DNA from 4 places in the Rossellomorea sp. DA94 genome. Region 4 is predicted to be linked to each of the others. Evidence: predicted binding sites of a transcription regulator. Region 4 holds the regulator's gene; each other region holds the start of a gene.
The links. Region 4 encodes CtsR, which represses protease genes until heat stress. Its sites were predicted from a motif close to ATGGTCAATAAAGGTCAAACA; they were not measured.
Positions count from the first base shown of each region.

Region 1: a site for CtsR is predicted at 2,184-2,204, ahead of clpB (ATP-dependent chaperone ClpB). Genes of this name have one in related genera too.
Region 2: a site for CtsR is predicted at 1,889-1,909, ahead of P8596_RS06800 (ATP-dependent Clp protease ATP-binding subunit). Genes of this name have one in related genera too.
Region 3: a site for CtsR is predicted at 1,624-1,644, ahead of clpP (ATP-dependent Clp endopeptidase proteolytic subunit ClpP). Genes of this name have one in related genera too.

Region 1 covers NZ_CP122397.1:1,588,100-1,591,613, reverse strand. The annotation lists gene clpB (ATP-dependent chaperone ClpB) at 1-2,168, opposite strand, end outside; gene P8596_RS08345 (YjzC family protein) at 2,290-2,469, opposite strand; gene P8596_RS08340 (undecaprenyl-diphosphate phosphatase) at 2,664-3,473, shown strand.
Region 2 covers NZ_CP122397.1:1,293,789-1,297,302, reverse strand. The annotation lists gene P8596_RS06800 (ATP-dependent Clp protease ATP-binding subunit) at 1-1,800, opposite strand, end outside; gene P8596_RS06795 (hypothetical protein) at 2,095-2,523, opposite strand; gene P8596_RS06790 (catalase) at 2,948-3,514, opposite strand, start outside.
Region 3 covers NZ_CP122397.1:4,006,419-4,009,932, forward strand. The annotation lists gene P8596_RS20845 (3'-5' exonuclease) at 218-817, opposite strand; tRNA gene P8596_RS20850 (tRNA-Arg) at 1,059-1,130, opposite strand; gene clpP (ATP-dependent Clp endopeptidase proteolytic subunit ClpP) at 1,716-2,312, shown strand; gene P8596_RS20860 (ATP-binding protein) at 2,363-3,514, opposite strand, start outside.
Region 4 covers NZ_CP122397.1:105,015-108,528, reverse strand. The annotation lists gene mcsB (protein-arginine kinase McsB) at 1-1,053, opposite strand, end outside; gene mcsA (protein-arginine kinase activator protein McsA) at 1,050-1,598, opposite strand; gene P8596_RS00565 (CtsR family transcriptional regulator) at 1,619-2,080, opposite strand; rRNA gene rrf (5S ribosomal RNA) at 2,390-2,506, opposite strand; rRNA gene P8596_RS00555 (23S ribosomal RNA) at 2,609-3,514, opposite strand, start outside.

The DNA.
Region 1 (3,514 bases), 1.5 Mb from region 4:
GATGTCATGATGATCACGGTGTTTTTACAATCAATGGTCCTTCCCTGAGAATCGGTGATCCGACCATCGTCAAGCATTTGCAGAAGAATATTGAATACTTCGGGATGGGCCTTTTCAATTTCATCCAGTAAGATGACTGAATAAGGTTTACGCCTGATCGCTTCCGTCAGCTGACCGCCTTCTTCATAGCCAACATATCCAGGAGGTGCACCAATCAAACGGGATACCGCATGCTTCTCCATATATTCAGACATATCGATTCGGATCATCTGCTCTTCGCTGTCAAATAACGTTTGGGCAAGTGTCTTCGCAAGCTCTGTCTTCCCGACTCCTGTCGGGCCTAAGAAAATAAAGGAACCAATCGGTCTGTTCGGATCCTTGATCCCTGCCCTGGCACGAATGACGGCATCACTGACCAGTTGTACCGCTTCATCCTGGCCGATCACCCGTTCATGAAGAATGTGATCAAGCTTCAACAACTTCTCCCGTTCTCCTTCTACAAGCTTTGTGACCGGAATGCCTGTCCATCTCGCCACAATGTTCGCGACTTCTTCTTCTGTCACTTCTTCACGAAGCAGGCGCCCTTCCTCTTCTTTCATCATTTCCTGCTCCACTGCGGCAAGTTCTTTCTCCATGGCCGGAATCCGTCCGTGCCTGAGCTCAGCGGCTTTATTCAAATCATAATCACTTTCGGCTTCTTCGAGCTGGCGCCTGAGTTTCTCCAGCTCTTCCCGCTTCTCCTGTACGACGGAGATACTTTCTTTCTCCTTTAGCCACTTTAATTTCATGGTGTTCGCTTTTTCCTTCAGATTGCTTAGATCTTCACGGATACGTCCGAGCCGCTCCAGACTTGCAGCATCTTTCTCCTTATTCAACGCCGCTTCCTCGATTTCAAGCTGCATCACTTTACGTGTCACTTCATCGAGCTCTGATGGCATCGAATCGATTTCCGTCCGGATCATCGCACATGCTTCATCGATCAGGTCGATGGCTTTATCAGGGAGGAAGCGGTCTGATATATAACGATCGGACAGGCTGGATGCAGCTACGATGGCCCGGTCATGAATATTGACCCCATGATGGATCTCAAAACGTTCCTTCAACCCTCTCAGGATGGAAATCGTATCCTCCACATTCGGTTCCTGTACGAGCACTTGTTGAAATCGTCTTTCCAGGGCAGGATCCTTCTCGATATACTTTCGGTATTCATTGAGGGTCGTTGCCCCGATGCAATGAAGCTCCCCTCTGGCAAGCATCGGCTTCAGGATATTCCCCGCATCCATGGCCCCCTCTGTTTTTCCTGCACCTACAATCGTATGGAGTTCATCTATGAAAAGAAGAATGCGTCCTTCACTCTTTTTCACTTCTTGGAGTACGGCCTTCAGCCGCTCTTCAAACTCACCCCTGAATTTCGCTCCAGCGACTAAAGAGCTCATGTCCAGCTCGAAAATCGTCTTATCCTTCAAGCCTTCGGGTACGTCCTTACGAACAATCCTCTGTGCCAGACCTTCCACAATGGCGGTTTTCCCTACTCCCGGCTCTCCGATCAAGACGGGATTATTCTTCGTTTTCCGTGAAAGAATGCGAATGACGTGGCGAATTTCACTATCTCTTCCGATGACAGGATCGATTCTGCCTGACCTCACATCTGCCACAAGATCCCTTCCGTATTTCTTCAGTGCTTCATATTTCACTTCCGGGTTTTGTGTCGTCACCCTGCTCCCTCCTCTTATCTCTTCAATGATTTCTCTGACGTTCTTTTCTGTTACCCCTTGCTGCATTAAGTACAGCGTTATCAGATGCTGTTTCTGCTTCCACAGGGATAGAGCAAGATGCTCGACGGAAATATAATCGTCTTCCCATTTGCGTTTTAAACTCTCACTTTCAGAGAAAAGTTGATGGATATCCCTTGAAAGGTACTGTCCATATTGGATTCCTTCCCCCTCTACTGAAGGGATGTCATCTATCTTCTCATCGATCCATTCCGTCAAAGACTGAATGGTTACCCCCGCCCGTTCATATATGGTGCGAAGGAAACTCTCTTCCGACCCTAGCAGCGACTTCCACAAATGCAGCGCACTTATATCTGTATGTAGCTTTTCAGCAGCCAATTGACCAGCGGTAGCCAACCCTTCCTGAATGCTGTGGGTCATGCTATCAAGATTCATTATCTGCCACCTCACATTTTGACCTTCATTGACCTTTAATGACATTATATCCCTTTCATTCGAAAAGGAAAAGAAAAAGGAACAAGGATTGCCTTGAACGGGGCACCCTTGTTCCAGATGGTTAAGGTTTTCTCATATACGACCATAGGCGGTTATGGTTGGAGTTCTCAGGAAACCTGTCCCCTGCTTTCAAACGCAGTTTTTGCGGATTCTTTACCATGCTCCCGGTTTCACCGATTTCTATATACTCACCATTGTTCGGTGCCTTTTCGCCGGCCCTGAATTGTCGTGACTGTCCCATTCTTACCCCTCCTTTTTCGAAGCGATGCTTCTTTCCTATTTTTCTACAAGCGTGACCATTCATGCATGCCAGATGAAGGATAAATATGATAATCCCGTTACGGTTCGGTTAACATTCGGAAAAAGGCTTTACAGTCTTTCCCTTAATGGTGTTAAATTAAAAAATGTGGAGAAAAAAAGCTTGGAGGATATACAATGGATTTTTATTTGATTATGAAATACTTATTTTTAGGGATTTTTCAAGGGTTCACGGAACCGATTCCGATCTCATCCAGTGGACACCTGCTGCTTGCACAGCATTTCCTTGGTATCAAAGACACAACACTGACCTTTGAAATTCTGGTCAATACGGCATCTTTACTCGCTGTTCTCATTATTTACCGGGAAGACATCTTACGCCTCATCGTAAATGGCCTCGGTTATTTCAAGCAGAAAACACCCGAAACAAAACGTGATTTTCATTTCATCATATACTTACTGATCGGCACAATCCCAGCAGGGGTGATCGGTATATTATTCGGCGATGTGATTGAGGAACATCTTACTTCTGTCATCACGGTAGGTATCACGCTCATCGTTACAGGTATCGCCCTTTGGATGATCCGTAACCTGAGAGGAAGAAAAAATGATGGAGACTTAAATGTAAAGGACGCAATCATCATCGGTCTTGCACAGGCAGTTGCCCTCATCCCCGGAATCAGTCGTTCAGGTGCAACGATCGTTGCCGCCATGGCAAGCGGTATGAAGGCAGAAACAGCCTTGCGTTTCTCATTCCTTCTTTATATACCTGTCAGTGTGGGCGTCATGGTATTTGGGATAAGCGACTTGATGGGTGATCCGAACCTTGCTTCCATGGCGATTCCATATACAGTTGCCTTCATTGCTTCCCTGATTGCTTCTTACTTCTCATTGAAGTGGTTCATGAATATTATGGCAAAAGGGAACTTGAAATACTTCGCTATTTATTGTGTCGCGGTCGGAGCAGCCGTCCTGATTTTCACATAAACCTTCTATCCGTCGGGTATCTTTGGTAAGCTTGTTAGAAT
Region 2 (3,514 bases), 1.2 Mb from region 4:
TAGAATATTCGTTTCTTTAATGGCATCTGTGCCTCCGGTATTGAAACCGACGACGGCTTCCTTCTTATCCGTCACCCCGGCGTTACTTGTCATGATGATCACAGTCTCTTTGAAGCTCACCGTTCTGCCTTGACTATCCGTAAGACGACCGTCTTCAAGAATCTGAAGGAACATATGCTGAACATCGGGGTGCGCTTTTTCAATCTCATCCAGAAGTATGATGGAGTAAGGATTCCTTCTTACTTTTTCCGTCAGTTGTCCGGATTCTTCATGACCCACATAGCCAGGAGGGGATCCGATCAGTTTAGACACAGAGTGTTTCTCCATATACTCACTCATATCCAAACGAAGCATGGAATCTTTAGATCCAAACAACTCTTCTGCCAATGTCTTCGTTAATTCTGTTTTCCCTACACCCGTCGGTCCCACAAATAGGAATGTTCCGATTGGACGGTGCTTCGCTTTCAAGCCTGCCCGGCTGCGTCGGATGGCTTTCGCCACTTTTTTCACGGCTTCATCCTGTCCGATCACTTTATGGGCAAGGTTTTCTTCAAGGGATTTCATCCGCTTACGGTCATCACTTTGAAGCTTTCCTACAGGGATGCCTGTTTTGGTTTCAATGATCGCCTGGATCAAGTCCTTTTCTACAAGTGCCTTTGAATCAGATGATTCCCGGCCAAGCTGTTTCTCCAAGGACGCTTCCTCATCCCTTAGGATCGCTGCCTGCTCATAGTTTTCTTCTTTCGTTGCCTGCTCTTTCTTTACTTTTACTTCATGTAATTTTTTGTGAAGGGCCGTTTTATTCTTGCCTTCAGATAGAAGGTTCACTTTTGAACCTGCCTCATCCATCAGATCAATCGCTTTATCCGGCAGGAATCGGTCCTGTATATAACGGTGTGACAATTTCACACATGCCTCGATGCTTTCGTCTGTGAATTCCACCCCATGATAGTCTTCATAGCGGGTTTTTAAACCCTTAAGAATTTCAATGGATTCTTCCGGTGTAGGCTCATTGACCATGACAGGCTGGAAACGACGTTCGAGTGCCGCATCTTTTTCGATTTGACGGTACTCTTTAAGGGTTGTCGCCCCAATTACCTGCAGTTCACCGCGAGCAAGCGCAGGTTTTAGGATATTCCCTGCATCCATGGATCCTTCTGCAGAACCTGCTCCCACCAATTGATGGATCTCATCGATGAATAGCATGACGTTCTCTCGACTCTGCAATTCGTTAATGATGGCTTTCAACCGTTCCTCGAATGATCCCCGTACACCTGTACCTGCTGTCAAGGAAGCAACATCCATCACATATACTTCTTTGTTTAATAATTTTGACGGCACATCTCCTGCTACGATTTTACGTGCCAATCCTTCCGCAATGGCCGTTTTCCCGACGCCGGGCTCACCAATCAGTACCGGATTGTTTTTATTGCGGCGGTTCAGAATTTCAATCACACGATCCACTTCTTTGTCACGACCGATAACCGGATCGATCAAGCCGGCTTTAGCTGCTCCAGTGACATTACGCCCGAACTGGTCGAGGATGCCGTTTCCGCCATTCCCCTCTTTCGCTTGAGCTGATGAAGATGGCTGATGCTGGCTTTGGAATCCATGGTCGGGACTTCCGCCCATGCTCATACCTTTGAATAATTCATCAAACGGGAAACCTCCGTGAATGCCAGAAGGGGTTTGCTGCTTTTGAAAGCAAGCAGAACACATTTTCATACTGGATTTCTTACCATTCAGTTGCGTATGGACTTCAACTGTTGCTTGATTATGATGACATACTTGGCATTTCATGAACATGACCTCCTGTTGTCTTCTTATATATTAAGTGGTTTGTTAGTTGGTTTATGGGTAAGGTCATACTATAATTTGACTATGTTTGACTTTGACTTTTCTTGACCTTATAAACATAGTATACTTTGACCTTTTTTGACTTTCAACATTTTTGCTTATGGGAATTTTTTCTTGGATTCTACTTTCCCGTTGATTGAAGAGTATAATAGGGTGGAATAGAGAAATCAACTAATTGATTTATGGATATTCCACTCCTGAAATACACAAAAAAAGCCGGCATGTCCGCCGACTCTATTAATACCAATGCTCCCATTTGTCTTTGTAGCACTCATGCTTCTTTTTATGGCATGTGCATTTTTTAATTTTCTTCAGTTCGTCCAGAATGTCTTTTAGAAGATCTTTGATATCTTGATCCTTGTCTTTTTTACATTCATCATGCTTGTAGGATTCGGATTGTTTTTTATACATACGCTGATTCACCACCTTTTCAACCATTGGAAGAATATTCATCATATTTGCCATGGCCCCTAAGTTTCCAAGTGAACCTAGTGCATCAAGAGAACTCTTACCTTGAGAACCTAACAGTCCTTTAAGGTGATCCTCATTCAGTAATGAACTTACTTTTTCCTTTGCCGTTTCCAGATCCAGTTTACTCGCATCTTCTTTTGTGTATTGGTTGATTAAATCCATAAGTCCTTCTAGTGGATTATTATTTTCACTCATCGATTTCCCCTCCATCTTTTTGCAAATTTCAATGTAATGGTATTCCTTGAAGACTTGTCTCCAAGGAATGATCAATCTTTAAATCTTAGCTAATGGCACTAACGGCAAGTAGAACCAAAATAGCGATTCCAACAATCAATGCTGCTAGAGGGTTAATTGCAAGTAGTACTAGAAAAGCTACAATTAACAGAACTAATAGCAAGCTGTAAAAGTCAAATTCGTCATGAGAATGACCGGCACCCATCCATAATCACCTCACTTATTCAGTACTTTTAAATCACCTTACATGGCTATCTTATGTATGTATTGGTAGTTTCGAATGATATAAACGTCTATTTTCTAGTAAAAAGGGCTATTTAAACCATAAAAAAATGCTAGACCTAAGAAGCAGGTCTAGCATTTCCCCGTTACTATTCTATTATCCTTACACTAATTCACGATCCCAATGACGATGTGCTGCGATGGCTGCCGTGAATTCCTTGGCGAATGACTTCATGTCATCCCCGGTTACAACACCTGAACCCCTCACACCTGCCTCTTCCAACCAGTGTAAACCTTCATGGGTGGCACCGATCGGTTTAAAGTGAGAATACGCTTCTTTAACAAAGTAGGTGGTATCTTGAGAAAATTTCTTATCTACGTTTTCTCCACCTACAACGTATAGGCTGTCGAATAAGACCGATTCTCCCGTTAAGAATGTATGGTCCACTTCAAGCTCTGTACCGTCATCACCTTTGCGCGTCCCCAGTTTGTCACTGATGATTTCAGGCTGGACCCCTTCTTCTTTAAGAGCAGAGAGGACACGGTTCACTTCTTCTCCTTTAAAGCCATTTCCTACGATGACACCGACTTTCCGGGTAGCCGGCTTCTTTTTCGTATTTTCCTGACTTAAAGCCGGTGAAGATTTCGTTACCTTCGATCCTTCTCCTTCAGGTACTTTTATATTGATCGCTTCCGCAAAACCTTTAGCCAGATCCATACTGACGTTTGC
Region 3 (3,514 bases), 730 kb from region 4:
GGTGCTCGCTTTCCGCGGGGCGTGAGTTAAGCCTCCTCGGGCTTTGCCCTGTGGGGTCTCAACTTTCACGCGTTTCCCGCAGGAGTCGAGCACCTTCCGCTACAATCAACATAGCATGTGTGTACCCATCCATCACAGCACCATTCTTTTTTATAATTAATAGAATGAATAGGCAGCCACGGAGAATGCCTCAATTGAACATCACTATAAAGTTGAGTTATTTAGCAGATTTACTTACTAATGAAGAGCGATAGATGCCTTCGGATATTTCTCCCGGTTTGATTCGAGTCTTATGGTAGAGGGAATCAAAGTCTGTAATCTTGTACTCTTCTGCTAGTTTTAGCATTATTTGAGCACATGCTTTAGCATCATCTGCAGCATGGTGGTGGTTATCTAATTCGATTCCAAAATAAGTGCAAAGAGAGGAAAGCTGATAGGCAGGAAGACCCTTCACCATTTTTCTGGACATTTGATAGGTGCAGAGAAATTGGTTGTACACAGGCTTCATTTCATAACGAGCTAAATTATCCCTCAAAGCGTAACCATCGAAGGAAAGATTATGAGCAATCATCAACTTATTCTCTATTTTGTCCTTGATAGAATGATAGAAAGCATCGAACGTCATCGCACCTTTAACATCTTGTGGTGTAATTCCATGGATTTTGATATTAAAATGATCAAATTTTTCTTCTGGATCGATTAATTGGTAAATGGAATCCACAATTTCTCCATTTTCTACAAATACCATTCCGACTGAGCATATACTGTGTCTTGCACGATTAGCCGTTTCAAAGTCAAAAGCTACAAAATCTTTCATTCTAATCCACCATCCCGGTTTTAAATTTTTCTTCTTTGCTATCTCTAACTTTCTGATGCAAGGCGAAATCTTCTTGCCACTTTCCTATGTATCTCATTCAAAACTGATCCGGCACTTCTTCAAAACAGGTATATTATATGATTATACAATACACTACAATACCCTTAATCTCAGGAACGAAAAAAGGTGCTTCCACAAATTAAAAACTTGTGGAAACACCTTCATATCTCTCTTTCAACTACGCCCTCGGAGGGAATCGAACCCCCATTTTAAGAACCGGAATCTTACGTGCTATCCGTTGCACCACGAGGGCAAGAAATGAATAACCGTCACGAATATATATTATAAGCCAGATATTACTTGTTTGCAATAGATATTATCGTATATGTCTTTTTTAGCTTCATCATTAATATCATTTAAAAGTGGTGTGGGGATTTCTTTACAGAAAAGCTTAAATTCATTTTGGGTCTGTTTATCTTTATCTATCCTAATACAGAACCACAGAGTGGATTGAAGCGGAAGGCACTTGACTCCTGCGGGAAAAGCGGGAAAGTTGAGACCCCACAGGGCAGCGCCCGAGGAGGCTCAACTCACGCCCCGCGGAAAGCAAGTGCCTGCAGCGAAAAGGAACGGTCATTATTTTCACCTTATGCTCCTTTTAGAGTAGAATCCCTTTTAATCATGTTAATTATGGAACTTACCCCAGCTGTCAACCATAAACTTTACAAACACCCGCCCGTTTAAAAAAGGTATGAATGGGTATCATGTAGAAAGGATTTATATACAGGGTAAATAAGGAAGCATTAAGTTTGACCTTTATTGACCATGGGTGTATGATAACAGTACAAAGTGAATAAGTAACTCTAAAAAAATAAAAGATATCTAAGGAGGAACGAGGATGAATTTAATTCCTACAGTTATTGAACAAACAAACCGCGGTGAGCGTGCATATGACATTTATTCACGTTTATTGAAAGACCGGGTCATCATGCTTGGAAGCGGCATTGACGACAATGTGGCGAACTCCATTGTAGCACAGCTTCTTTTCCTTGAATCTGAAAACCCGGAGAAGGATATCTCAATCTACATAAACTCTCCTGGCGGAAGCATCACGGCAGGTATGGCTATTTACGATACAATCCAATACATCAAGCCTGATGTGCAAACAATCTGTATCGGTATGGCGGCTTCAATGGGTGCGTTCCTTCTTGCAGCAGGTGCAAAAGGCAAGCGTTTAGCCCTTCCTAACGCTGAAGTGATGATTCACCAACCACTTGGTGGTGCTCAAGGTCAGGCGACGGAAATTGAAATCGCTGCAAAGCGTATTCTATTCCTTCGTGAAAAATTGAATCAAATCCTTGCTGATCGCACTGGTCAACCTCTTGAAGTGATTTCAAAAGATACGGACCGCGATAACTTCATGACAGCTGAAAGAGCGCTTGAATACGGATTGATCGACCGCATCATCACTCGTAACGAAATGGATAATAAATAAGTATACAAAACCCCCTTCACGGACTCCGTGAAGGGGGTTTTTTGTTCATTCTATTTCAGTCGTTTTTCCTCAACCGGCACCAAAATTTCACCGTTCATCCCTTTTTTCAACAGCAGATGTAAAATCGTTTTAGACAGCCTGCTGGGATGATAGGGTTTGACTAAATAATCATTGGCTCCAAGCGTGAGCCCTTTTTCTTTTTCATCCAGCGCGGAAGAAATGATGATGGGTATTTGGGCAAGTTCGTGGTCCGATTTCATTTTCTCAAGTACATCCCATCCCGACATGCTTCCTTCAAGCATAATGTCGAGAACAACGGCATCGGGTTTCTCTTCCTGCATGTTGGTTAAAGCTTCACCACCTGAAGCTTTATGCAACACCTTGAACCCACTGTCGGAAAGTTCGGCTTTGAGCAAGGATGCAAGATTGATATCATCTTCAATGACAACGATGTTCATCCCGTCACCGCATTGTTCATCTTCTTTGAAGGTTTCGATGGTCACGATCGGCAGCCGCACGGTGAATAGACTCCCTTTCCCCTCTTCTGAAGAAACGGTGATGTTTCCTTCATGGGTTTCAATGATTTCCTTCACGATCGTCAGCCCCAATCCAGTACCACCGATTCTCCTCTGATCGGAGTTGTCGACCCGGTAGAACTTGGTGAAGAGATTTGGAATTGCGTCCTGTGGTATACCGAGGCCCTCATCCCGGATATCGATGAGAATGCTCTCCTCTCCTTCGCGGAATCGGATGGTTATGGTACCCCCATCAGGAGAATATTTGATGGCATTGCTGATAAGATTGGTGAATGCCTGTGACAACTTATCCCGGTCCCCAAGGACGATCGTGCAGTCCGTCTCCCTTGCGATATTGAAAGAGTGATGGGGCGCATTGACCCTTTGGGTATCGATCACCTGTTGAATGAGCGGGACGACATCTTCGAATTTTTTATCGAAAGTCTGGCGTCCGGACTCCATGCGCTGCACATCCAGGAAGTCGTTGATAAGGGATGTTAACCGCTTTGCTTCCTGATAGATCGTCGTTAAGTATTTCTTCGTCCGTTCAGGCTTTAAGTCTTTTGTCAGCATCAGTTCCGTAAATCCAAGCACGCTTGATAGAGGGGTCCGAAGTTCATGGCTGACGGTGCTGACAAACTCCGATTTCATTTGATCGACTTCGAATTCTTTCGTGATATCACGATG
Region 4 (3,514 bases):
TAACTTAATTCGCTCCCGAATCAAAGAAGACCTTCTTATATCTCGTTCATTTGGTCTCAGTGGACCTCCAGAATATTGTTGTAAAAAACCAGGTTGGGTTAAAATCATTAGTTCATTCAATATATTCTTAGATATCACTTTGATGTATCCTAAATCAATTCCAAGCCTGACATCCGATAAACATTTCGCAGCTTCCTTGGACTCAATGATCCTGCTGTGCTCCAGCACCCCTAGAGAACGGAAGATCCTATCCTCTAATTGTATGTTTGACGTTTGAACTAATGCGTCCCTTGCCGATTGCTCTTTTTCAATGATCTGCTTCACAACGCTTAACAAATCTTCTACGATATCTTCTTCCGACTTACCAAGTGTCGTTTGATTGGAGATTTGAAAGATGTTCCCCAGCGCTTCGCTGCCTTCTCCGTAAATCCCTCTCACCACTAACCCCAGTTGATTGATGGCGGGAATGATACGGTTTAACTGCTGCGTCAACACCAGTCCCGGCAAATGCATCATGACGGAAGCCCTGAGACCCGTCCCCACGTTGGTAGGACAAGTCGTTAAGTAGCCATGCTTCTCATCAAACGCAAAGTCAAATTCACTTTCAAACCAATCGTCGATCTGATTGGCTTTCTGTAAAGCTTCCTTCAATTGCAGACCTGGATATAAACACTGTATTCGAATATGGTCTTCTTCGTTTACCATTATGCTAATATCTTCCTCACTTGATAAAAGGACAGCTCCATAATTCGTTTCCTCTGCCAAATTCGGACTTATAAGGTGTTTCTCCATTAATACCCTCTTTTGGAGAGGCTGAATCTCACTTGTAGGTAAAAATTCTAATTCTCCTAAATTCTTCGGGTATGATGTGAGCTTCTCCCTTACCCGATCCACGATTTCCCTGGCTTCCTCTGAAGAATAAAGTGTGGAAAAACGGAAGTCTGTCAGATTCCTCGCAAGCCTTACCCTGGAGCTGAGGACAATATCCGAATTCGGTCCCTCTTCACTCATCCAGGAACTGACGGCATTACTCAAGAACTTCTCAAGACTCATTCTTTATCGCCTCCCTCTTTCTTTATCTCCTTTTCCAGGGAGCGGATTTCGTCTCGGATCTCGGCTGCTTTCTCAAACTCTTCATCCGCAATCATAGCTTGCAATTCAGACTTCAACTGTAAAACCTTCTTTTTCACATGGATGGCTCCGCCCATACGCTCCGGAACCTTTCCATGATGCTCGACATTGCCATTATGAACACGCTTTAATAATGGAGTGAGTTCATCTTTAAACGTCTCATAACAATGGGCACAGCCGAAGCGTCCCACATTAATGAACTGATGAATCGTCATTTTACATTTTTCACACTGCAAAACTTCTGTCTTAGGAATCTCGGTTTCCTTTGCCTGCTTAAATGCAGGAGCTATATTAAGAAGACCTGCCAATAAATTGTTCACTGAAAAGCCGGGAGAAGAATCAAACATAAACATCTCACCCTTATCCTGAGCGCATTGCTCACATAAGTGAACCTCTGTCTTTTCCCCGTTTACCACCTTGGTAAAATGAAGGGTCGCAGGTCTTTCATTACACTCTTGACAAACCATCCCATTCACCTCTTTAACCCTTACTCATACTTCAATGTATCCAGCATGGCTCTAAGCATTCTTCCTCTCAGGATATCCCGTTCCGGTAATTCGACCATGATGACCGATCGATCCATCACACTCAGCATGATCTTGGCTTCTCTTTCGGAAATGATCTCTTCTTCCACTAACCGAAAAACAATATCAGCTGCCGTATTCTGACTGATCGTTTGTGTAATCAATGCCACTAACTGGTCGATCAAGTGAACCTGATCGTGGGCCTTCACCTTCATGATCCGGATGTATCCACCGCCGCCACGTTTGCTTTCTACTACATACCCTCGTTCTACAGTAAAGCGGGTATTAATCACATAATTAATTTGAGAAGGAACACATTGAAACTTATCAGCAATCTCGCTTCTTTTAATCTCGACTATCTCACTTTCACTCAGTTCTAACACATTCTTTAAATAATTTTCAATGATGTCGGATATGTTCCTCATCAAACCTCCTCCTCATTTTGACTTTGACTATATTTGACTATAATTATACAACCGCGTTTTAAACTTTGCAATTATGAAGTTTGACCTTAGAAGTTTTCCTGTTTAAGGAAGGTTTTAAACGTGTGAATATGAGATTGTTGGATAGAAATTTGGAAATGGGGCACAGCGTAGGTGAGAAGTATTAGGATGTGGTGCCGTGGTGAGTGGGTTTAAGCGGAGGATGGATACGTAAAACACTTATGTTCTTTGAACAAATTTAATTAAAACCAAAAAAAGAGTAACTCCTAAGAGCTACTCTTTTTCCTATTTGCCTGGCGACGTCCTACTCTCACAGGGGGAGATCCCCCAACTACCATCGGCGCTGAAGAGCTTAACTTCCGTGTTCGGCATGGGAACGGGTGTGACCTCTTCGCCATTATCACCAGACGAATATTCAATTGAAGGGTTGTTCCTTCAAAACTAGATAAAGAATTGATGTCAAGAAAGCCGAATACCGACCAATTGTTGTTCATATAAATATGACTCTTTGTGGTTAAGTCCTCGATCGATTAGTATCAGTCAACTCCACATGTCGCCATGCTTCCATCTCTGACCTATCTACCTAGTCATCTTCTAGGGATCTTACTCACTTACGTGATGGGAAATCTCATCTCGAGGGGGGCTTCATGCTTAGATGCTTTCAGCACTTATCCCTTCCGCACATAGCTACCCAGCGATGCCTTTGGCAAGACAACTGGTACACCAGCGGTGCGTCCATCCCGGTCCTCTCGTACTAAGGACAGCTCCTCTCAAATTTCCTGCGCCCACGACGGATAGGGACCGAACTGTCTCACGACGTTCTGAACCCAGCTCGCGTACCGCTTTAATGGGCGAACAGCCCAACCCTTGGGACCGACTACAGCCCCAGGATGCGATGAGCCGACATCGAGGTGCCAAACCTCCCCGTCGATGTGGACTCTTGGGGGAGATAAGCCTGTTATCCCCGGGGTAGCTTTTATCCGTTGAGCGATGGCCCTTCCATGCGGAACCACCGGATCACTAAGCCCGACTTTCGTCCCTGCTCGACTTGTAGGTCTCGCAGTCAAGCTCCCTTGTGCCTTTACACTCTGCGAATGATTTCCAACCATTCTGAGGGAACCTTTGGGCGCCTCCGTTACTCTTTAGGAGGCGACCGCCCCAGTCAAACTGCCCACCTGACACTGTCTCCCACCCCGATAAGGGGCGCGGGTTAGAATTTCAATACAGCCAGGGTAGTATCCCACCGATGCCTCCACCGAAGCTGGCGCTCCGGTTTCCAAGGCTCCTACCTATCCTGTACAAGCTGTACCAAAATTCAATATCAGGCTACAGTAAAGCTCCACGGGGTCTTTCCGTCCTGTCGCGGGTAACCTGCATCTTCACAGGTACTATAATTTCACCGAGTCTCTCGTTGAG